3 regions of the Actinoplanes sp. NPDC048796 genome follow, and region 2 is predicted to be linked to each of the others. Evidence: riboswitches for the same ligand, from Rfam matches in the RefSeq annotation. Region 2 holds a riboswitch; each other region holds the start of a gene.
The links. A riboswitch is a leader RNA that binds a small molecule or an ion and turns the genes downstream of it on or off. The one in region 2 is predicted to bind cyclic di-AMP.
Positions count from the first base shown of each region.

Region 1 (6,747 bases), on a different contig from region 2:
AGGGCCGCCAGGTCGGCGCGACGATGCAGGTGAGGCGCGCCGCGGGCGGCCCACACGGTGATCAGCCGGTCGTCGGCGAGCGGACCGCTGGTGCGCGCGGCGAGCGCGACCCAGGCCGAGCCGGGCGTGTATTCCTGCACGCCGAGGTCGAGGACGGGCAGGTCGGCCGGGCGCGCGTCGACGCGCTCGGCGAGACCGAGAGCGGCGATGCGGTAGGCCGTCACCTGTGCACGATCGACGCTGACCATGGCACACCTCCAGGGAAGCTCAGGTGCGACGACCGTACCGCCTGGCTGCGACATTTTTGAGCCGATCGCGGCGGGTGCCGGCCTGGCCCTCGACGAGTTCCCAGGTGTCGAGCCGGCTTGAGCCGTACGGTCCCTCCTGGAGGATCGGCGGTTCGCCGGTCAGCCGATAACCGCAGCGCTGGGCCACGGCGGTGCTGGCGGTGTTACGCGGGTCGATGCGGAGCAGGAGCCTGCTCAAGGCGAGCGCGCTCCGGGCGTACTGGGAAAGCAGTGCGAGTGACCCCGACGCCAGCCCGCGCCGGCGATGGTCCTTGCCCACCAGATAGCCCAGTTCGGCCTCTTTGAGGCCGAGGTCGACGCCGAAGAGCAGGACCTCGCCGAGCGGTCGCCCGCCGTCGGCGGTGATCGCGAGCTGGATGCGTGAACCGCTGACGCGGCCCTGATGAGAGCGCTTGAGGTACGCGATGCCGGCCTCGACGTCGAACGGCGACGGCATGGGCGTCCACCGGGCGATCTCGGGTTCGTCGAGCAGATCGATCAGATCGTCGAGGTCGTCGGATCGCCATTCGCGCAGCACGATGCCGTCTCCCGTCAAGGTGAGCGGGTAAGGAAGACGGCCGGCCATGATTTCGATCCTGCCCGTAAGGGGCCGGTTGCAGCCAGTCTCGATCCATATCTGGCTCATGAGTGATTGCTCATGTCGCGAACGCCTGCCGCCGCCCGAGCACCTCGGTGGTTACTCCTCGATATGTCGTCTGGCGTCCCGAAATCCTCCCGCCGGCCGTCGCGCAGCCGTTGATCATGCGGGTAGCCATGGATTCTGCACACTCAGTGCCCAATGTGGACGTTGGCGTGTGTGGTGATCTACGAAGTCGTACGGTAATCGTCGTGGACGAACAGAGCGCTACTCCGGCCCGCCGCGGGGAGACGTACGGCGGTCGGTCGCGCGCGCAACGTTCCTCCGATCGCCGGGAGCGGATCGTGGCATCGGCAGTGTATCTGTTCGGCACGCGCGACTACGACGAGGTGACCATCACCGACGTCTGCGCCCGGGCGAAGGTCTCAAAAAGGTACTTCTACGAACATTTCCGCGACCGTGAGGCCTTGGCGATCGAGGTGCAGCGGGAGCGGAACGAATGGCTGCTGCGCCGGGTGGCGGCGGCCGCCCCGCCGAGCCCGGCCGGCCTGGCCGAGCTGTTCCGGCCGGTCCTGCGCACGATGGTCGGCTTGCTGCGCGACAATCCGGAGACGGCGCACGTCATCTACATCAACGCGCCGCGGATGGAGACCCGGCGCCGCGGGGTGCTGCGCGAGGACGCCCGGTTCGTCGCGGTCATGCTGCGGTCGCTGATCACCCCGGAAGATCAGGTCCGGTACGAGCGCACCCTGCTCGCCCTGGTCGCCGGCGTCAGCGAGGTGATCATCGACTGGATCACCCACGGCATGACCGGCGACCCGGACGAGCTGGCCGAGCACCTGACCACCATCGCCGTCGCACTGGCCGAAACCCTCCAGCCCGGCGGCGGCCTCCAGCCCGGCGGCGGCCTTTAGCCCGGCTGCGGCTTTCAGCTGGGCTTGCGCCCCACGATGACCGTCCGGGTGGCACGGACGACCAGGTCGTCGCGGGTCTTGATACCGGCCACGATCTCCTCGAGGGCCTTCAGGTCGTCAGCCGAAAGCCGATCCTCGAGCCGGTGCAGCCCGCGGCCCAGCGAGATCTCCGCGTAGCGGCCGGCCGCGGCCGGCAACGGCGGCCGCAGGTCGATGTCGAACCGGCGGTCAGCCTCGACGACGAAGCCGGCCTCGGCCAGCAGGGCCGGCCAGTCGGCGTGCATGTGCAGCCCATGCTCGGCCCGCATCTTGTCGAGTTCCGCGTTGAGGCGGCCCTCGATGTCGGCCTCGGGACCGGCCGGCAGGAAGCTGGGGAAGGACTCGAGCTCCGCGACCACGAGGTGCCCACCGGGCCGCAGCACGTCGAGGGCCTGCCGCAGCCCGCGAACCGGGTCGGCCAGGTGGTGCAGCGAGGCCGAGGCCCAGATCAGGTCGGCCGGCCCGAGGTCGGGCCAGGGCTGGTCGAGGTCGGCCCGGACCGTCCGGATCCCGGGGTCGGTGGCCTGGATGTGGGCGAGCATCTCGTCGTCCATGTCGACCGCGACGACCTCGGCTCCCGGCAGCGCCCGCAGAAGCGCGCGGCTGCCCACACCGGTGCCCGCACCCAGGTCGATGATCTTCGGCTGGGCCGGGGCCAGCGAGCCGACCCAGGTGATGACCTCGTTGTGGTAGTCGCGCAACACCTCGGCGTCGAGGTCAAGCAGCTCAGCGAAAGCGGTATGTGCCATGTCTCGAAGGTAGCCGCATCTTGCGTCAGCGACATAGCATCTTGCGTATGACGCAAGACGGCGAACTCGATGCCCTGGTCCGCCAGCGCATCCGGGGCCTGCGGATGGCTCGCGGCTGGTCCCTCGACGAGCTGGCGGCCCGCTGCTACCTGAGCCCGTCCACGCTCAGCCGCATCGAGACCGGCCACCGGCGGATCGCCCTCGACCAGCTGGCCCCGATCGCGCGGGCGCTCAGCATCACCCTCGACCAGCTCGTGGAGTCGGGCGCCGACGACGACGTGGTGATCCGCCCGCACCGCGACGAGGCTCGCGGCATCACGACGTGGTTGCTCTCCCACGAGAGCAACCAGACCGTGGCCAAGCTGCGAGTGACCCGTGCGATGCCCAAGGATCTGCGGGTCCACCCGGGCCGCGACTGGTTCACCGTGCTCTCGGGCACGATCATCCTGCGCTTGGGCGAACGCACCATCACCGTCCGCACGGGCGAGGCCGCCTCGTTTTCCACGATGGTCCCGCACGCGTTCGGCGCCCTCGACGGCCCGGCCGAGGTCCTGTGCGTGCTCGACCACGAGGGCGAACGCTCCCACCTGCTCAACCACGGCGACCATCACTGACGCTGGAACCGCGGGTGGAGATCTCCACGCCGGCGGCCCGAAGGCGCTCCACGAGCGTGTCGCCGAGCGCCGTGGCCGGGGTCAGCACGCCACCCTCACCCTTCGGCAGGTCGACGGCCAGGGCCAGGGCGCTCTCCCCCAGCATGATCGCCGTGCCGCTGTAGCCAGGATCGTGGTCGTCCCGGAACCGGGCCGTGTAGTGGGCGCCCGTCGAGGTGCGGCCGAAGAGGTCGCAGGTGAAGTGCCCCTTGTCGCTGGACGGCCCCTCACCCGGTTTCGGCAGCACGCGGTCGATCACATATCGCGTCGGCGGGAACATCAGACCCGCGACGAGGGCACCGAAGCCCAGCTTGACGCCGTTGGCGGCCACCGGGGACACCAGGGGCGACGCGCCCACACTCATGAACTCCCGATAGCGGAACTCGCGCCCGTACGCGTAACCCCGCAGCGCATTGCTGCGCCGGACGACCCGCGTGTTGTAGGACGCCATGAAGAACGGCGCGAGTGTCCCCCGCAGCGACGGATGTACCCGCTCGCCCCGAACGGTGGCGATGTCGGACTGCCGGCCGAGGTCCGGCTCGGCGGCCCGGTCCGGGCTCAGCGAGTACGGGCCGGCCGCGACCCGCCTTTTCGCCGGATCCCTCTTGACGGTGTCGAGCTGATGGCGCAGCGAGTCGATGGTGCCGCCGCTGACCCCGCCGCGCAGGCTCGTCACCACCATCGCGGTGTCGGTGAGCTCGCCCGCGCCGTCACGGCGAACGGCCTCGCTCAGAACGTGCACACCGAGGTCGGACGGGATCGAGTCGAACCCGCACGAATGCACTATCCGGGCACCGGTGCCACGGGCCACCTCGTGGTTGTCGTCAATGCTCTGACGTGCGAAAAGAACCTCACCGGTCAGGTCGAGATAGTCGGTTCCGGCCCGGGCGCAGGCGTCCACCAATGGCTTGCCGTATTTCGCGTACGGCCCCACGGTCGTGACGAGAATCCGCGTCGCCCGCGCGAGCCGGGCGACCGCGTCGGCGTCACCGGCGTCCGCGACCAGGATCGGCCATTCGACGCCGAGCCGGCGTTTCACAGCATCGAGTTTGCTTTCGGAGCGGCCGGCCAGCGCGATCCGAAGGCCATCGGGGGAATGTTCGGCCAGATGCCGTGCCACCAGCGCACCGACGAAGCCGGAAGCGCCGTAGACGACGATGTCGTGCTCGGTCATGGTTGCCAATTCTCCAACAAGCTCCACAAATGCGCGCGACACGATAACGTCGATCTCGCCTATTCCTATAAGAATCCGGCGGGTGCCCTTTCGCGGTCGCCGCCGGTCCGTACGGGCGGAACGCCGAATCCTGCCGCTGCCCGGCGGAACACATACTTACGGCATGGAGCGGGGGACCCGAGTTCTTCGGCGCTTTGGCGCGCCTCGGGGTGAAGCCGCGCACGCGCGGCCGGGCACCTCAGCCCGAACCCGACAGCTGACCTCGCAGGCGTGGAGGGTCTTTCGTCATGGCACAAATGTGCAAACCTGCCCGCGTCATGGTGGGCCTGGCCGCCGCAACTGTCACTCTGGCCGCCCCAGCAGCCCCGGCACTCGCTTCACCCCCGGCCGCCGCGCCGGCGCACGCCGTCGCGCTCGCCAAGGGCGGTTCCGTCAACTGGGACGCCATCGCCGAGTGCGAATCCGGCGGCAACTGGGGCATCAACACCGGCAACGGATACTACGGCGGCCTGCAATTCAGCCGCAGCACGTGGCGCTCCCACGGCGGACACCGTTTCGCTCGCACCGCCGACCAGGCATCCCGCGCGGAACAAATCCAAATCGCCGAGCTGGTCCGCCGTTCCCAGGGCCTGGGCGCGTGGCCGACTTGTGGCCGAAAGGCCTTCTCTACCCGCCAATATCGCAGTACAAACACGGTCACTCGCAAATCCACCGTCAAGGCTCCATCCACAGCGTCATCCACAGGCCGCTACTACGTGGTGCGCGCCGGCGACACCCTTGCTTCAATCGCCGCCAAGGCAAACGTGGAAGGCGGCTGGCGAGCCCTATACCGCCTGAATCGCGCCGCTTTGAACAGCCCGCATCGCATCTTCCCGGGTCAGCCTCTGGCGCTGTAATAGCTGCTCCCGGCGCCGGCGAATGCCTGATCGCCGGCGCCGGGATCACGACCGCGGAGTCTGGAATTCCGGCTGGTCGAGAACCCGCAGCCACGTGCCGTCGGGCTGGCGGCGAACCACCTGGGCCCGGGCGCCCGAGCCATCTCGCGGAGGTGTGGAGGTCAGGGCCAGCTCGCCGCTCAGCAGGGTGGGCAGCGGCTCCTCGGGCTCGACGGTGGGCATGTGTGGCAGAGCCTCCTCCCACATGCGCTGGATGGCGGCGCGGCCGACGGTCTGGCGTCCGGGTGGGTACGCCATCACGGCATCCTCCTCGTACAGCAGTGCGAGGCCTTCGGCGTCTTTGGCGTTGGCACGCTCGACGAACAGGCGGGTCAGGTCTTCGGGGCGCTGGGCCTTCTCTCGTTTCGTCATGCGTCCAGCCTTCTCGAGGCGGGATGAGAAGTCCAACGCATGGTTTTCATGGGAGCTAGAATCCGCAGTTATGGAACTGCGGCAGCTGGAGTACTTCGTGACGGTCGCCGAGGAAGCGAACTTCACCCGGGCGGCGGAGAAGGTGCACATCAGCCAGTCGGGCGTGAGTGCGCAGGTCAAGGCGCTGGAAAGCGAGCTCGGTGCGGAGCTGTTCGACCGTTCGGGACGAGTCGCCCGCCTCACCGAGGCGGGGGTGGCCGCGCTGCCGTACGCCCGGGCCGCGCTCGACGCCGCAGCCGACCTGCGCGAGGCCATCGACGAGGTGAAGGGCCTGGTTCGCGGGCATGTGACGGTCGGAATGGTGAGCGGCTGCGAGATCACACCGCTGTTCGCCGGGATCGCCGGCTTCCACGGCGAGCACCCGGGCATCGAGCTCGAACTGACCGAGGGCGACTCCCATGATCTCGTGGCCGGAGTCCGGGCCGGCGCGATCGACATCGCCCTGGTCGGCCTCGCCGGCGAGCCGCCCGAGCACCTGGCCACGCAGGTGATCAGCAGCGAGGGCCTGGTCGCGCTCTTTCCTCCGGACGAGCCCCGCGACCGCATCTGTCTGGCCGACCTCACGGCGTACCCCATCGTCACCCTGCCGCAAGGCACCGGGATCCGTGCCGCCTTCGACGAGGCCTGTCTGGCGGCGAGGTTGATCCCCGACGTCGCGCTGGTCGCGTCGGCGCCCGGGACCGTCGCCGAGCTCGCGTCGCGCGGCTTGGGAGTGGGAGTGCTGAGCGAGTCCATGGCGCCCGCATTTCCCCACCTCACCGCCATACCCATCGATAACGTGCCGATTCCGGCGCTGTTGGCGCTTGTTTGGCGCCGGCGCGCGAGTCCGGCGCTATCGGCCCTGCTCCCGCACCTGCGGCGGGCCTTCGCTGTGGACAACTCGGTCGCCGAGGGCGCCCCTGTGGATAACCGAAAGCCTCGATCGCCGGAACTCGATAACGTCTCGGCATGACTGAGACACCGCTC
Region 1 covers NZ_JBEZGO010000002.1:851,238-857,984, forward strand. The annotation lists gene AB0C26_RS12380 (DNA glycosylase AlkZ-like family protein) at 1-248, opposite strand, end outside; gene AB0C26_RS12385 (GNAT family N-acetyltransferase) at 268-933, opposite strand; gene AB0C26_RS12390 (TetR/AcrR family transcriptional regulator) at 1,230-1,799, shown strand; gene AB0C26_RS12395 (methyltransferase domain-containing protein) at 1,814-2,587, opposite strand; gene AB0C26_RS12400 (XRE family transcriptional regulator) at 2,635-3,201, shown strand; gene AB0C26_RS12405 (saccharopine dehydrogenase NADP-binding domain-containing protein) at 3,179-4,414, opposite strand; cyclic di-AMP (ydaO/yuaA leader) riboswitch at 4,526-4,697, shown strand; gene AB0C26_RS12410 (transglycosylase family protein) at 4,702-5,310, shown strand; gene AB0C26_RS12415 (nuclear transport factor 2 family protein) at 5,356-5,721, opposite strand; gene AB0C26_RS12420 (LysR family transcriptional regulator) at 5,792-6,733, shown strand; gene AB0C26_RS12425 (hypothetical protein) at 6,730-6,747, shown strand, end outside.
Region 1: linked by a shared signal. The riboswitch ahead of AB0C26_RS12410 (transglycosylase family protein) and the one ahead of AB0C26_RS22285 (transglycosylase family protein) in region 2 are both predicted to bind cyclic di-AMP.

Region 2 (6,747 bases):
CTGACCGCCGACTACCGCCCCGAGATCTACACCCGGTTCGGCCTCGACCGGATCGCCGAGACCAGCATGACCGCCCTGATCAGCCGCCACTGCCCAGCACTGGGCGCCAAGCTTCCGGCCAACGCGTTCAAACCCTGGCCGTCGTCCTCGACGTGATCCGGCGACAGCGCTGGGCCGCCGGGCCGGTCGTGCGCGGTCCGCTCGTGGCCGCCGCTCCACTTCCGCGGCGGCGGCCGACACGGCGCGCGGGGTGGGGTCAGTGCAGGTCGGCGTCCTCGGCGGCGGACATCAGGGCGGCCGCGGTGTCGATCAGCTCGGTCAGTGAGGACAACGCCGACGGCAGGGTCACGTAGACGTGGTCCACGCCTACCTTGGCCAGGGCCTCGATCTCCTCGACGATCTTCGGTACGGAGGGGGTCGCGGCCACGCCGATCTGGAAGACGCAGGTGATGGCCGCTCGGTCACGGCCCGCCGCCTCGGCCAGGTCGCGCAGGCGGGTCAGGGTCTCGCCGACCTGCTGGGGTGCCGTCGCGGTCGGGAGCCAGCCGTCGGCGCGGCGGGCGATGCGCCGCAGGGCGGGTTCGCCGCGGCCGCCGAGGATGACCGGGACGCGTCGGGCGGGCTTTGGGTTGATACGGGCGGATTTGATCGAGTATCGACCGTTGTCGAAGGTGACCGGGTCGGGGCCCCAGACCGCCTCCGCCACGTCCAGGAACTCGTCCAGGGCGGCGCCCCGCTCGGTCAGCGGGCGCGGGGCGCTGGCCTCGAACTCGTCGATGGACCAGCCGGCGCCCAGGCCGGCGATGAGGCGGCCGCCGCTGGCCGCGTCCAGGGCCGACAGCATCTTGGCCAGGCGGACCGGTACGTGCAGCGGCGGCACCAGGACGCCTGTGCCCAGTTCGATCCGCGAGGTCACGGCGGCCGCCATCGACAGGGTGACCAGTGGATCCGTGGTGTAGCCGTACCGTTCCGGCCACGGCACATCGGGCATTCCGTACAACCCGTGGGGTCCGGTCTGGTCTTCCGGGGTCAGCACCCGGTCGTACGCCCACAGGCTGTCGAAGCCGATCTGCTCGGCTTCCCGGGCGAACGCGGTCACGTCGTGCGCCAGGTCGTAGGTGGTGGTCTGCGGCAGGTTCACACCCAGTTTCACCGGGCCACCCTACCGTCCACTGGGGACGCGTCACTGAAAAGCGTTCGGGCGGGTATACAGCGGTGGTGGGAGATCTCGTGGACGCGCCGATCCTCGCCGCGATCGCGGCGGGTTTCGGCTCCAGCAACCGGGTGCCGGGGCTCGCGGCCGACCTGCTGGTGCGCGATCTCGAGGGCTGGATCCCCGCGGAAAGCCTGGTCGGCGACGGTGTCGAGGTGCTGCTCGAGGCGGGCCGGCGCCGGTGGCCGGCGGCGCAGCCGCACGTGTCGGCGGCGCTGATCTGGAAGGCGTACTCCTTCTGGCTCGCGGTTCCGGCGGTCTTCGGGTGGGTGGCGGCGCGCCGGGTGCCGCATCTCTCGCGTGCTCAGGTGCTGATCCGGTTCGACGACCGGTACGCGCCGGCGCGGCTCGGGCTGCGCGAGGACGTGCCGGTGTCGGTGCTGCCCGGCGACCCGCTGGCCGGTGGCGGAGAGCCGCGGGTCCGGGTCGCCGGTGACGAGGGCGCGCTGCTGGCGACGCTGCGCCGGACGCTGCTCGACGAGCATGTGACGCCGCTGCTCGACACCGTTGCCGACGCGACCCGGGTCAGCCGGCGCCTGCTGCTGGGGTCACTCTCGGCGGGGGTCGCGCACGCGGCTCAGCGGGCCGCCGCGGTGGCCGGGGTGCCGCCGGGGGAGACGACGGGCCGGGTGCTGCGGACGCTGGGGGTGGCGGGGCTGGTCGAGTGGAACGCCGAGCGGGTCCGTCGCCGCACGTGCTGCCTGGCATTCACGATTCCGCATCAGCGGCTCTGCGCGGACTGTTCGATCCAGCGGCGCTGAACCGAACATGGGAGCGCTCCCGTATGGGTACCAGGGAGGCATGCTCATGGCGTTGTTGTTGGATCTCGCGAACATCCTCGGTGGATTGCTGCTGGCCGCGGCCCTGCTGCGGCAGATTCCCCGGGTGGGCGGTGGGGTGGGCGGGTTCGCCGACAAGGTGGCGCCCTGGGGCTGGGTGGTCGGCGTCGTCGCCCTGGTGGCCGGCGGCTACTACCTGCTTGTGCACCTGTTCGACGGGCCGCACGTCTTCCACTTCGAGGTGGTCGGTATCGCCGTCGGCGTCGCGCTGCTCTGGGACCGCCTGACCGGTCGCAAACCGGTCGAACCGGGCGCCGCGCCGTTCGGCCGGGGACTGCTGCTGGCGATCTTCGGTCTCGTCGCCATTGTCGTCGGGCTGCAGGGCCTGGTAACGCCGGACTGATCGTGCCTGGTCGCGGCCTTGATCGTGGTGGCCCACATAACGGGACGAAATCGGGCACATTCCCGGCCTGGGCGTACTGAGAACAACGTCACGATCGCCCTTCGGGCCTTTGCCGACCGTCGCCGGGCGTGGTTACGGTCGGCCGGTCCCACGATCGTGGGCACCGCGGGCGGAACGCCGAGTCCTGCCGCCGCCCGACGGAATTCAACTCAGGCATGGAGCGGGGGACCCACACGTTCCTCGGCACGCCCAGCGCGTGCCTCGGGGTGAAGCCGCCACGTGCGGCCGGGCACCTCAGCCCGAACCCGACAGCTCACCTCGTAGGCGTGGAGGTTGTTCTTCCATGGCACAGACCCGTAAGCACACCATCGCCCTCGGCCTGACCACCGCCGGCGTGGCCGGAGCGTTCGCCCTGTTCGGTGCGGCCCAGCCGGCTCAGGCCGCGGGCAGCGTCAACTGGGACGCCGTCGCCCAGTGCGAGTCCGGCGGCAACTGGAGCATCAACACCGGCAACGGCTACCACGGTGGCCTGCAGTTCACCAAGAGCACCTGGAAGGCCTACGGCGGCGGCAAGTACGCCAGCACTGCCGACAAGGCGAGCCGCAGCGAGCAGATCCGGATCGCCGAGAAGGTCCTCGACGGTCAGGGCATCGGCGCCTGGCCCGTCTGCGGCAAGAAGGCCGGCTCGTCCAAGAGCTACAAGGGCCACAACACCAGCGGCGCTTCGGAGACGAAGAAGTCGTCGGTGAAGAAGAAGTCGACGAGCACGCACAGCAGCCACAGCACCCACAGCACGCACAAGAAGTCGACCTCGACGACCCACAAGTCGAGCGCGAAGACGACGTCGACCCACAAGTCGACGACCCGGACCAGCGGTGACTTCTACGTGGTCCGCGCCGGCGACACCCTGGCCAAGATCGCCAACCGCTACCAGATCGAGGGTGGCTGGGAGCGGCTCGCCGAGCTCAACAAGAGCATCATCGACGACCCGAACCTGATCTTCCCGGGTCAGCGCATCGCGATCTGAGCGATCTCCCCGAAAGTGACCCGGCGGCTCGCCCGGACCTCGGTGTTCCCCCGCACCGGGGCCGGGGCCGCCGCCAGCACCGCGGCCGCCTGCGATTCCTCGCGCAGGCTGCTCGCGGCGCGCCGGGCCAGCGAGGCGTCGTGCCAGGCCGTGGCCTCGGCCTCGACGGCCAGGTCGTAGCACTGGCGCAGCCACGCGGCCGAGGCCCGCGCGATCACCAGTTCCTGGTCGACCGGGTGCAGCCGCGCGTCCCAGCCGTTGCGCCCGGCGATCGCGTCACCCAGCGCCGAAGCCGGGAGCTCGCCGCGGCCGACCGCCGCCGAGACGGCCTGGTGCAGGAAGCGCTCCCGCGCCGCGTACTCCTCGCAGGTCCGCACCGACCACGGGGTGCCCCACGCCGCGGCCGAGGCCGCGCTCCGCACCCGGGCATCCGCCTCCAGCCACGCGTCGTACGCCGTGTTCACCGAGGCCGACGCCTGCTCCCAGATCTCCTGCCAGCGCTGCGCCGAGGCCGCCGCCCGCGAGGCCGCCACCTCGACCTCCGAGGCGAACTGGGCCGCCCGCTCGGCCTCCTCGGCCTGACGCCGCCGCAGGGTGGCCTGCGACCGCAGCGCGGCCACGGTCTCCTGAGCCGCCTTCCGGGGGTGGCGCATCGCCTGCGGGCTGCCCAGTAGGAGCAGAGCGGGCAGGGTGAGCAGCATCAGCGTGGCCCAGATGGCCGCCGGCGCCGGCGAGGAAACGAGCATCTCCGCTACAACATTCATGACTATCTATCCGTCCAGTCGGCACGTCCACTCTTCGCAACAGGGCTGCGATCACCAAGCGGTGATCAGAGGGACGCGGCCGGAGGCGCGCGAGAACCGCGGACACCCGCGGTGAACTGCGTACTGAGGACGGTGGCGCGGTCAAGCGGCGCCTGCTCGAACTCCGCCTCCTCACCCGGCTCTTCCGGGGAGGATTCAGAAACGGCGGAGGAGGAAACAGCGGCGGACGGCCGCTGCGGCGTGGCGACCTGCGCCAGCAACACGAACAGCAGAATGGACAGCAACGCGCGCGGCAGGAGTGTCCCGCGTGCGCCGGCCGTCGTCATGCGTACCAACATAGCGACTCATGGGAGATCTTGCCCGGCGCGCCACACCGCCACGTCAGAGTGACGGCCGCCGCGGACGGCGCTTGTGAACGTACGCCGCCGGGAGGCCGAACAGCTTGCGGGCGTTCCCCGAGACGAACGCCCGGAACACCTCCGGCGCGAGCCGCTGGGCCAGCCGCAGCAGCCCGGTGTTGTAGTTCTCGGTCATCTCGATGTTCGGCGGCCGCCGGACGTAGTGGTCGGGCCCGTCGGTGGCCGCGTCCGACCCGAAGAGCACCCGGTCCGGTCCCAGCTCGTCGAGCAGCCGCTCGGCCTCGGCCGACCGGCACCACGAGGTCTCGAGGTAGAGGTTCGGCAGCGCGGCGGCGTGCCGCAGGGCGCGCTTGCGGCCCTCCGGAGGTCCGAGGTACGTGTGGTAGAGCACGAACCGTACCGCCGGGAACCGCTCGGCCAGGCGCCGGATCAGGTCGGGATCGGCCGGTCCGGGCGCGCTGTGCACCGTCACGGGCACGCCGGCCTCCTGGGCCACTCGCAGGTACGGATCCAGCCCCGGCGTGTCGGCCGGATACCCGTCGTACGCCGGATGGAGCTTGAGTCCGGCGCCGCCGGCGGCGAGCCGGCGCCGGACGTCGGCCGGATCGGGACCGCCGGGCCGGACCCAGACGAGCGGGGTGAGCCACGGCGTCGCCTCGGCGACGATCTCGACCAGGTCGTTGTCGGTCCATGAGACCAGCGCGTGCGTCATGCCGCCGGAGAACGCGGCCGTGCGCAGGCTGTCGAAACCCAGCATGCCGCCGCCGGGCGCGCGGACGTGCGTGTGCGCGTCGACCGGGTCCAGCCCGATCCAGAGCCGGTAGTCCGCCCCGTCGTTGTTGTCGCACCGCTCCGATCGCGCCGAGCGCACGACGCAGTCGACGACGTGGCGCCCGGCCGTGGGGATCGAGGCGAGCCAGCCGGCGTCGTCGCGCCGCATGGGCAGATCCCGCGGGGAGGACCACCCGTCGTACCCGTAATGGAGAACCGGGAAGGGCATCGATCCGGTGTAGCGGATCAGGCCCCGGCCGGCCCACCGCAGCGGTCGGTCGTAGCGCCTCACAGGGAGATGGTCCAGCCGTGACCGTCGTGGTCGTCCCAGCGCTCGTCGTCCGCGGCCGGATCCGGCATCCCCTGGCGCAGCAGGTGATAGCCGTAGCGAATGGTGGTTCCGCGCACGCCCCACACCAGCCCTCGGAACACGTGCGGCAGCGGCTGCGCGCGCACGAACTCGTAGACGTCACCTTCCGGGGGCGCGGTACCCGGCGACACGAACGGCAAACCGTCCATCGTCCCGCTGGTGTAGTTCGGCACGGGCGCGTCGACCGCGCTCCAGACGAAACCCACCGAGGTGTACGCCCCGGCGGCGTCGTCGAACACGATTTCGCGCGCCATGATGTCCTCGGTGAAGACCGGAGACGTCGTACGGTCGTTCGCGCCCACGACGAAGAAGAAGTGGTGCAGCGAGAACTCGGTGGACCCGTCGACCGTCCGTGGCAGTTCGAGAACCGCGGTCCGGACCGGGGACGGCGCCAGCACGACCTGTTCGGCCGAGGACCAGTCGGGAGGTGCGCCGCTGGGGGAGCAGACGTAGTGCGCCTGGACCAGGGCGATGCCCGGTCCCGGGTCGACCCAGTTCTTGCGCAGGCCGAAGACGCTCACAGGTGGTGGTACCAACAGTTGCCCCCTCCCGGCGCCGACGCCCCGTCCGGCCCCAGCCACGTCTCGTTCTTCTCCTCCGGCGGGTACATGCGCCCGACGTGGTACTGCTGCACGAGGGTGGCCCCGCGCGGCCCCCACATCCGCGAACGGAAGCGATGCGGCAGGTCCAGGCCGTACAACATCCGGTATTTCTCGTGGTGGAAGCGTTCCTTGTCGTCGTACGTGTAATAGTTCCTGGCCTGGAACTCGGAGTCGCCGGGGATGCGCGGGTCCTCCATGGGGCTGTAGACCGGCGCGACCCAGTCGCCCACCGACCAGTAGATGCAGATGTTGGTGATCCAGCCGTTGTCGTCGGTGTACTCGAGGTCGCGGTAGACGATGTCCTCGGTGAACAGGTCGGTGGTCCAGCGGTGGCCGTGCTGGAACACCTCGAAGTAGTAGTGGAAACGGTATTCCGGCGTGGACCGGTTGTTCTCCAGATCCCAGACGGTGCGCGGCATCCGCAGCACCTTCAGCCGCTGCCGCGGAGAGCCGCCGAGA
Region 2 covers NZ_JBEZGO010000005.1:140,584-147,330, reverse strand. The annotation lists gene AB0C26_RS22305 (peroxidase family protein) at 1-156, shown strand, start outside; gene AB0C26_RS22300 (LLM class F420-dependent oxidoreductase) at 257-1,153, opposite strand; gene AB0C26_RS22295 ((2Fe-2S)-binding protein) at 1,219-1,974, shown strand; gene AB0C26_RS22290 (hypothetical protein) at 2,021-2,395, shown strand; cyclic di-AMP (ydaO/yuaA leader) riboswitch at 2,581-2,736, shown strand; gene AB0C26_RS22285 (transglycosylase family protein) at 2,739-3,422, shown strand; gene AB0C26_RS22280 (hypothetical protein) at 3,404-4,186, opposite strand; gene AB0C26_RS22275 (hypothetical protein) at 4,252-4,512, opposite strand; gene AB0C26_RS22270 (amidohydrolase family protein) at 4,568-5,608, opposite strand; gene AB0C26_RS22265 (hypothetical protein) at 5,605-6,207, opposite strand; gene AB0C26_RS22260 (hypothetical protein) at 6,204-6,747, opposite strand, start outside.

Region 3 (6,747 bases), on a different contig from region 2:
GCATTTCATCGCGGCGTTCGCCAACGCCAAGGTGAGCGCCTCGCTGGGCACGACCAAGCTGGGCTCGATCTGGCAGGTGCTGACGCCGCTGATCAACGCCGGCGTCTACTACGTGATCTTCGGTCTCCTGCTCAACACCAAGCAGGACACCAACAACTTCATCGCGTACCTGTGCGCCGGTGTCTTCATCTTCGGATTCACCCAATCGGTGGTCCAGGCCGGCGCGATGTCGATCACCTCGAACATCAACCTGATCCGGGCGCTGCACTTCCCCCGGGCCAGCCTGCCGATCGCGATCTCGCTGGTCGAGGTCCGGAACATGATCGCCTCGGTCGCTGTGCTGGTCGCGATCATCCTGATCACCGGCGAGCCGATCACCGTGGAGTGGCTGCTGGTCATCCCGGCCCTGGTGCTTCAGTCGATCTTCAACGCGGGACTGGCGCTGTTCGTGTCCCGGCTCTGCGCGAAGGTCACCGACATCCGGCAGCTGATTCCGTACATCATGCGGATCTGGATGTACGGCTCCGCCGTCCTCTACCCGGTCACGTTCTTCTCCGACCGTCTCAGCGGCTGGCAGCTCGCCCTGGTCGAAGCCAACCCGATGCTCGTCTTCATCGAGCTGATCCGGCACGCCCTGATGGAGAACGTGACGCTGGCCTCCTCGCCGCTGCGTCTCTGGGCGTACGCGGTGGTCTGGACGGTCTTCGTGGGCATCGGCGGGTACGTGTACTTCTGGCGCGGAGAGAAAGGCTACGGCCGTGGCTGACGAACGGGTTCCTACGGTCATCGCGGACGACGCGCACATCGTCTACCGCATCTACGGCTCGGTGGCGCCGGGCGCGAACAGCCCGCTGGCCAGCTTCAAGCGGATCGTGACGGGCAAGAAGAGCGGGGCCGTGCGCGAGGTGCACGCGGTCAAGGGCGTCAGCTTCGTCGCCTACCGGGGCGAGGCGATCGGCCTGATCGGCACCAACGGTTCCGGCAAGTCGACGCTGCTGCGGGCGATCGCCGGCCTGCTGCCGGTCGAGCGCGGCGGGGCGATCTACGCCGCCGGTCAGCCCTCGCTGCTGGGCGTGAACGCGGTGCTGATGAACGACCTTTCCGGGGTACGCAACGTGGAGCTCGGCTGCCTGGCCATGGGCATGACGCCGGCCCAGGTCAAGGAGCGTACGGCCGAGATCATCGAGTTCTCCGGCATCGACGAGCGGGGCGACTTCAGCTCCCTGCCGATGAAGACGTACTCGTCCGGCATGGCGGCCCGGCTGCGCTTCTCGATCGCCGCCGCCAAGAAGCACGACGTGCTGCTGATCGACGAGGCGCTGGCCACCGGTGACGCGAAATTCCGCAAGCGCAGCGAGCAGCGGGTGCGCGACCTGCGTCAGGAGGCCGGCACGGTCTTCCTGGTGAGCCACAGCGAGCAGTCGATCCGCGACACCTGCGAGCGGTCGATCTGGCTCGAGTCGGGCGTGATCCGTGCCGACGGCCCGACTGACGACGTCATGAAGGAGTACGAGACCTTCGTACGGAAGTAGCCCGAAAACACCGCGATCGCCGCCGATGAGATGGGGCTCGGTTTTTCGACGGCCGCGGGGTTTGCGGACGGCGGAAAATCGCGCCCCATCTCATCGGTTACAAGGCGATCGCCCGCGGAGCGAAGCGGAGCCATGTCATCGATGAGATGGGGCTCGGTTTTTCGACGGCCGCGGGGTTTGCGGACGGCGGAAAATCGCGCCCCATCTCATCGGTTACAAGGCGATCGCCCGCGGAGCGAAGCGGAGCCATGTCATCGCATCGAGAGATGCACGTGGTTCGTGTGGTCGCTGGAAGGGTCGCCGTTTCCTCTGGTGTACGCCTTCCAGCCACTACTGGGTAGCCAGATCCGCTCGAACCAGATGACGTACAGAACGCCCAGCCGGTCCGCGTTGTTGATGAAGTAGTTCGCGAGGTTGGTGCCGTACGTCTTGCTGGCGCCCGTGGCGACGCCGCCGAAGCCGTCCTTGTCGGCGGCGAAGTCGCAGGCCTTGCCCTTGGGATGCTCACCGCTGTTCTGCTCGCGGAAGCAGGCGACATAACGGGTGAAGCCGTCCGCTTGCGCTTGCTTGAGGGCATTGAGCGTCCGAGGACTCAGGCACCCGCTCGTGGTGGGATCAGGCTCGGAGCAGCTCTCGGAGGGCAGCGAGCCGTCGGAGTCGCGCGGCGCCGCGCCCGCCTTCTGCTTGCTGGAGGAGCTGACGGCCTTGTCGCCGGCCTGCGGCGCGTCCTGACCGGTCTTGTCGTTCCCGCCGGTGTTGGCGGCCTTCAGAGCGGCCTCGGCCTGCACCTTGCGCTTGGCCATGAGCGCGACCTGCTTCTGCTCGTTGCGCACCTCGGTGTCGATGGCGACCTTGGCGGCCTGCTGGGCGTCGCGGGTGTTCTTGAGCGCCGCCACCGCCGTGTTCTCCTTGACCGCGATCGTCTCGAGCGTCTCGGCCCGGTCGAGGAAGCCCTCGGACGAGCCACCCGACAGCAGCGCGCTCATCGGGCCGAGGCGCCCGGTGCGGTACGACTGCTGGATGAGCTCGTCCAGTGCCGCCTGCCGCGGGGCGAGCTGCTTGTCGAGCTCCTTGAGCTTGGCCGCCAGTTCGGTCTGGCGCTTGCGCGAGCGGTCCAGCGCCTCCTTGGCCTCGACGAACCCCTTGGAGGCGGCCTCGAGCTGCTGGATGAGGGTCTTGGGGGCGCCCTCGCCGTCGTCGCCCGTGTCGCCCGGCGCGGCCGACGCCGGGCCGGCCACCGCTAACGCGAGACCAAAGATCGCGACGAGCATCGCCATGGTGGCTGCCAGTCGTCGCCGGACAGTCTTCTGCCGCACACCTGTTCCTTCCGTCGGCCGCCGACCGAGTTAGCTGACGGGTTCGGGACGGAAGTTGATCCCTACCGCTGGCGCGGATTCACCCCGGAAAGATTGGTTCCCCGGCTCGTCCGGAAACGATTAGGCGGCGATCCCCGGGGGGTGGGGACCGGCACCGACCATACCGAAGACATCGAACGATCGACAGTTATCGCACGCGAAGCAATTGAATGGCGACGCACAGTAGCCACTATTACTGAATGTCACAGGTGGACTACGCGAATAACGTTTTGCCAGGCCTGAAGCCTCTCTTGTTCTCGGGTAAACTGACCGCCGGTCCGCCTAACCAGGCACCGCCCCCGAGGTGCCGGCGGCCACCGCCCAATCGCCGTGAGGCGAGCCGGGGAACCAGGTCAGTCATGGGGTGCATCCGCGTCAGCGGTAGGGATCGCTTCCGTCCCGAACCCGTCAGCTAACCCGGTCGGCGGTTAACCGGAAGGAACCTGCATGACCGTACGACCCCGCCGGTGGCTGATGCTTGCCCTGGCGCCGATCGTTTCTGTCGCTTTCCTGGCGTCACCCATATCTCCGGCCTACGCCGAGCCCGGCGACGGCACGTCAGCGGCGCCGGACGAGTCGGCCGGCAAACAGAACCTGACTCTCGACGAGCTGATCGAGTCCTCGAACCGCCGATTCGTCCAGGCCAAGGGCGCCGTGGCGAAGTCGACGGCCGCGCAGAAGACTCTCGCCGCCAAGATCAAGACGGCTGAGGCCCGCCGCAACGCGCTGATTCCCGAGGTCAACGCGATCGCCAACCAGCAGTACCGGTTCGGCCAGCTCAACGCGGCCAGCTTCCTGCTGAGCAGCAAGGGCTCGGACGACTTCCTGGCCCGGGCCATGTCGCTCGAGGAGATCAACACCGAGCACGACCGGAAGCTCGGCGAGCTGAACAAGGCGATCGACGAGGTCACGAAGTCCAAGGTGGCACTGGACGCCGAGGTCAAGAAGCAGCAGACCAACCTCGTCGCGATGAAGAAGCAGAAGGAGGCGGCCAGCCAGGCCCTCAACCTGGTCGGCGGCGAAGGCCTCACGCAGGGCCACGTCCTCGCCGAGTCGCCGAAGGCCAAACCCGCGCCGCGCAATTCCGAAGGCGGCTTCTCGCCCGAGTCGTGCACCGTGAAAGATCCGACGACCAGCGGATGCATCACCGCCCGTACATTGAATATGTACAAAGAGACGAAGAAGGCGGGCTTCAACAGGTTCGTGGGCTGTCACCGCGACGGCGGGCCGTTCGAGCACCCGAAGGGCCGGGCCTGTGACTGGTCGTTGCAGAACAGCGGCTTCTCGGTCGCGCACAACGCGGACATGAAGGAGTACGGGAACAACCTGATGGCGTTCCTGGTCCGCAACGCGGACCGGCTCGGCATCTATTACGTGATCTGGTACAAGCAGATCTGGTTCCCCTCGGAAGGCGAGTGGCGCGCCTATCACGGGCCCAGCGACCACACCGACCACGTACACGTGTCGATGCTCTGAGACAGGCGAAAGACGGCCCCCGGGAAACCCCGGGGGCCGTTTTCGGTTAAGCGGTGGCGCGCCGCACCGGGGCGCGCCCGGCGGGCTGGGTCGGCGCCGGGCCGGCCTGGATGGCCGGCGGGTTGGCCACGGTCACCGGCTTGACCTGGGTGACCTCGACCTCCTTGCCGTGGTGCAGCAGCACGAGCCGGGCCGAGCCGCCACCGTTGCGCAGCGAGTACGTGACCTCCTCGGGGGTCACGTTCACCCGCAGGCGCAGGCCCCGCCAGAGCAGAGAGAAGTCCAGCGCGTTGATCCGGCTGGGCAGCCGGGGCGCGAACGACAGCTGGCCGTTGAAGTCGCGCATGCCGCCGAGCCCGGCGACCAGCGAGATCCACGTGCCGGCCAGCGAGGCGATGTGCAGGCCGTCCCGCGAGTTCTGGTGCAGGTCGTGCAGGTCCATCAGGGCGGCCTCGCCCAGATAGTCGTGCGCCAGCTCGAGGTGGCCGGTCTCGGCCGCCATCACGGCCTGGATGCAGGCCGACAGCGACGAGTCGCGGACGGTCCGGGCGTCGTAGTAGGCGAAGTTGCGCGCCTTCTCCTCCGGAGTGAACGCGTCACCGCGGATGTACATCGCCATGACCAGGTCGGCCTGCTTGACCACCTGCTTGCGGTACAGGTCGAAGTACGGGTAGTTCAGCAGTAGCGGGTAGGCCTCGGGCGGGGTGTTCTCGAAGTCCCACTCCTGGAGCCGGGTGAAGCCCTCCGACTGCTGGTGCACGCCGAGTTCCCGGTCGTACGGGATGTGGACCGAGGCCGCCGCGTCCCGCCAGCTCGCCGTCTCCTCGTCGTCGACGCCGAGCTTGCGGGCCAGGTCGGGGTGCCGCTTGGCCGCGTCGGCCGCGGTCAGCAGGTTCTGCTGCGCCAGCAGGTTGGTGTAGATGTTGTCGTCGACCACCGCCGTGTACTCGTCGGGGCCGGTCACCCCGTCGATGTGGAACCGGCCGTGCCGGTCGTGGTGGCCGAGCGAACGCCAGAGCCGGGCCGTCTCGACCAGCAGCTCCAGGCCGTACTCACGCTCGAAGTCGTAGTCGCCGGTGGCCTGCACGTACCGCCGCACGGCGTCGGCGATGTCGGCGCCGATGTGGAAGCCGGCGGTGCCGGCCGGCCAGTACGCCGAGCACTCCTGGCCGCGGATGGTGCGCCACGGGAAGGCGGCGCCCTGCAGGCCGAGGGTCTGCGCGCGCTCCCGGGCCAGATCCAGCGTCGAGTGCCGCCAGCGCAGCACGTCGGCCGCCGCGCCGGGCTGTGTGTACGTCAGCGCGGGCAGGACGAAGGTCTCGGCATCCCAGAACGTGTGGCCGTCGTAGCCGGGGCCGGACAGGCCCTTGGAGCCGATCGGGCGCTGCTCGGCCCGGGCGCCCGCCTGCAGCGTGTGGAACAGGCCGAAGCGGACCGCCTGCTGCACCTCGGGGTCGCCCTCGACGCGGACGTCGGAGTGGTCCCAGAACGCGTCCAGGTATTCGCGCTGGTTGTCGACCAGGCCCTCCCAGCCGTCGAGCCGGGCGCTGGCCAGCGCGGCGCCGACCTGGTCGCGCACGGCCGGCAGCGACCGGTGCGAGGACCAGCCGTAGGCGGCGATCTTCACCACGCGCAGCTTCTGACCCGGCTCCAGCTTGCAGGCCACTGTCGTGCGCAGCCAGTCGGGGTGGCCCTCGGTGGTCACCGCGTGCTTGCCGGGCGTCTCGACCAGGTGCTCCATGGCCGCGGCCATGCGCAGGTCGGAGGCCTTGGTGCGGTGCACCAGCAGGCCGCCGGTGCGCTGCTCGAGGACCTCCTCGGACTGCAGCGGGTGATCGAGCACGGCCGCCACGCGCGGGTCCTTGCTCATCGCCGGCAGCTGCTCGTTGGCGACCAGCTCCGACTGCAGGATCAGCCGGGCCGTGCTGTCGAGCGGCTCCACCTCGTAGAGGAACGCCACGACGGCCCGCTGGGTGAACGACACCAGGCGCACGGTGCGGACCCGGATGGCCTGGCCGGACGGCGAGACCCACTCGACGTTGCGCTCCAGCGTGCCCGCCCGCAGGTCGAGCACGCGCTCGTGCGAGCGCAGCTCGCCGTAACGCACGTCGAACGGCTCGTCGTCGACCAGCAGCCGCATCAGCTTGGCGTTGGTGACGTTGACCATCGTCTGGCCGGACTCCGGGAAGCCGTAGCCGGCCTCGGCGTAGGGCAGCGGGCGGAGCTCGTAGAACGAGTTGAGGTAGGTGCCCGGCAGGCCGTGCGGCTCGCCCTCGTCCAGATTTCCGCGGATCCCGATGTGTCCGTTGCTCAGCGCGAAGACCGACTCGGACTGGGCCAGCAGATCCAGGTCGAGGCGAGTCTCCCGGATGTGCCAAGGGTCG
Region 3 covers NZ_JBEZGO010000002.1:1,065,453-1,072,199, forward strand. The annotation lists gene AB0C26_RS13420 (ABC transporter permease) at 1-766, shown strand, start outside; gene AB0C26_RS13425 (ABC transporter ATP-binding protein) at 759-1,532, shown strand; gene AB0C26_RS13430 (hypothetical protein) at 1,784-2,848, opposite strand; cyclic di-AMP (ydaO/yuaA leader) riboswitch at 2,852-2,985, opposite strand; cyclic di-AMP (ydaO/yuaA leader) riboswitch at 3,196-3,331, shown strand; gene AB0C26_RS13435 (hypothetical protein) at 3,335-4,363, shown strand; gene AB0C26_RS13440 (glycoside hydrolase family 65 protein) at 4,410-6,747, opposite strand, start outside.
Region 3: linked by a shared signal. The riboswitch ahead of AB0C26_RS13435 (hypothetical protein) and the one ahead of AB0C26_RS22285 (transglycosylase family protein) in region 2 are both predicted to bind cyclic di-AMP.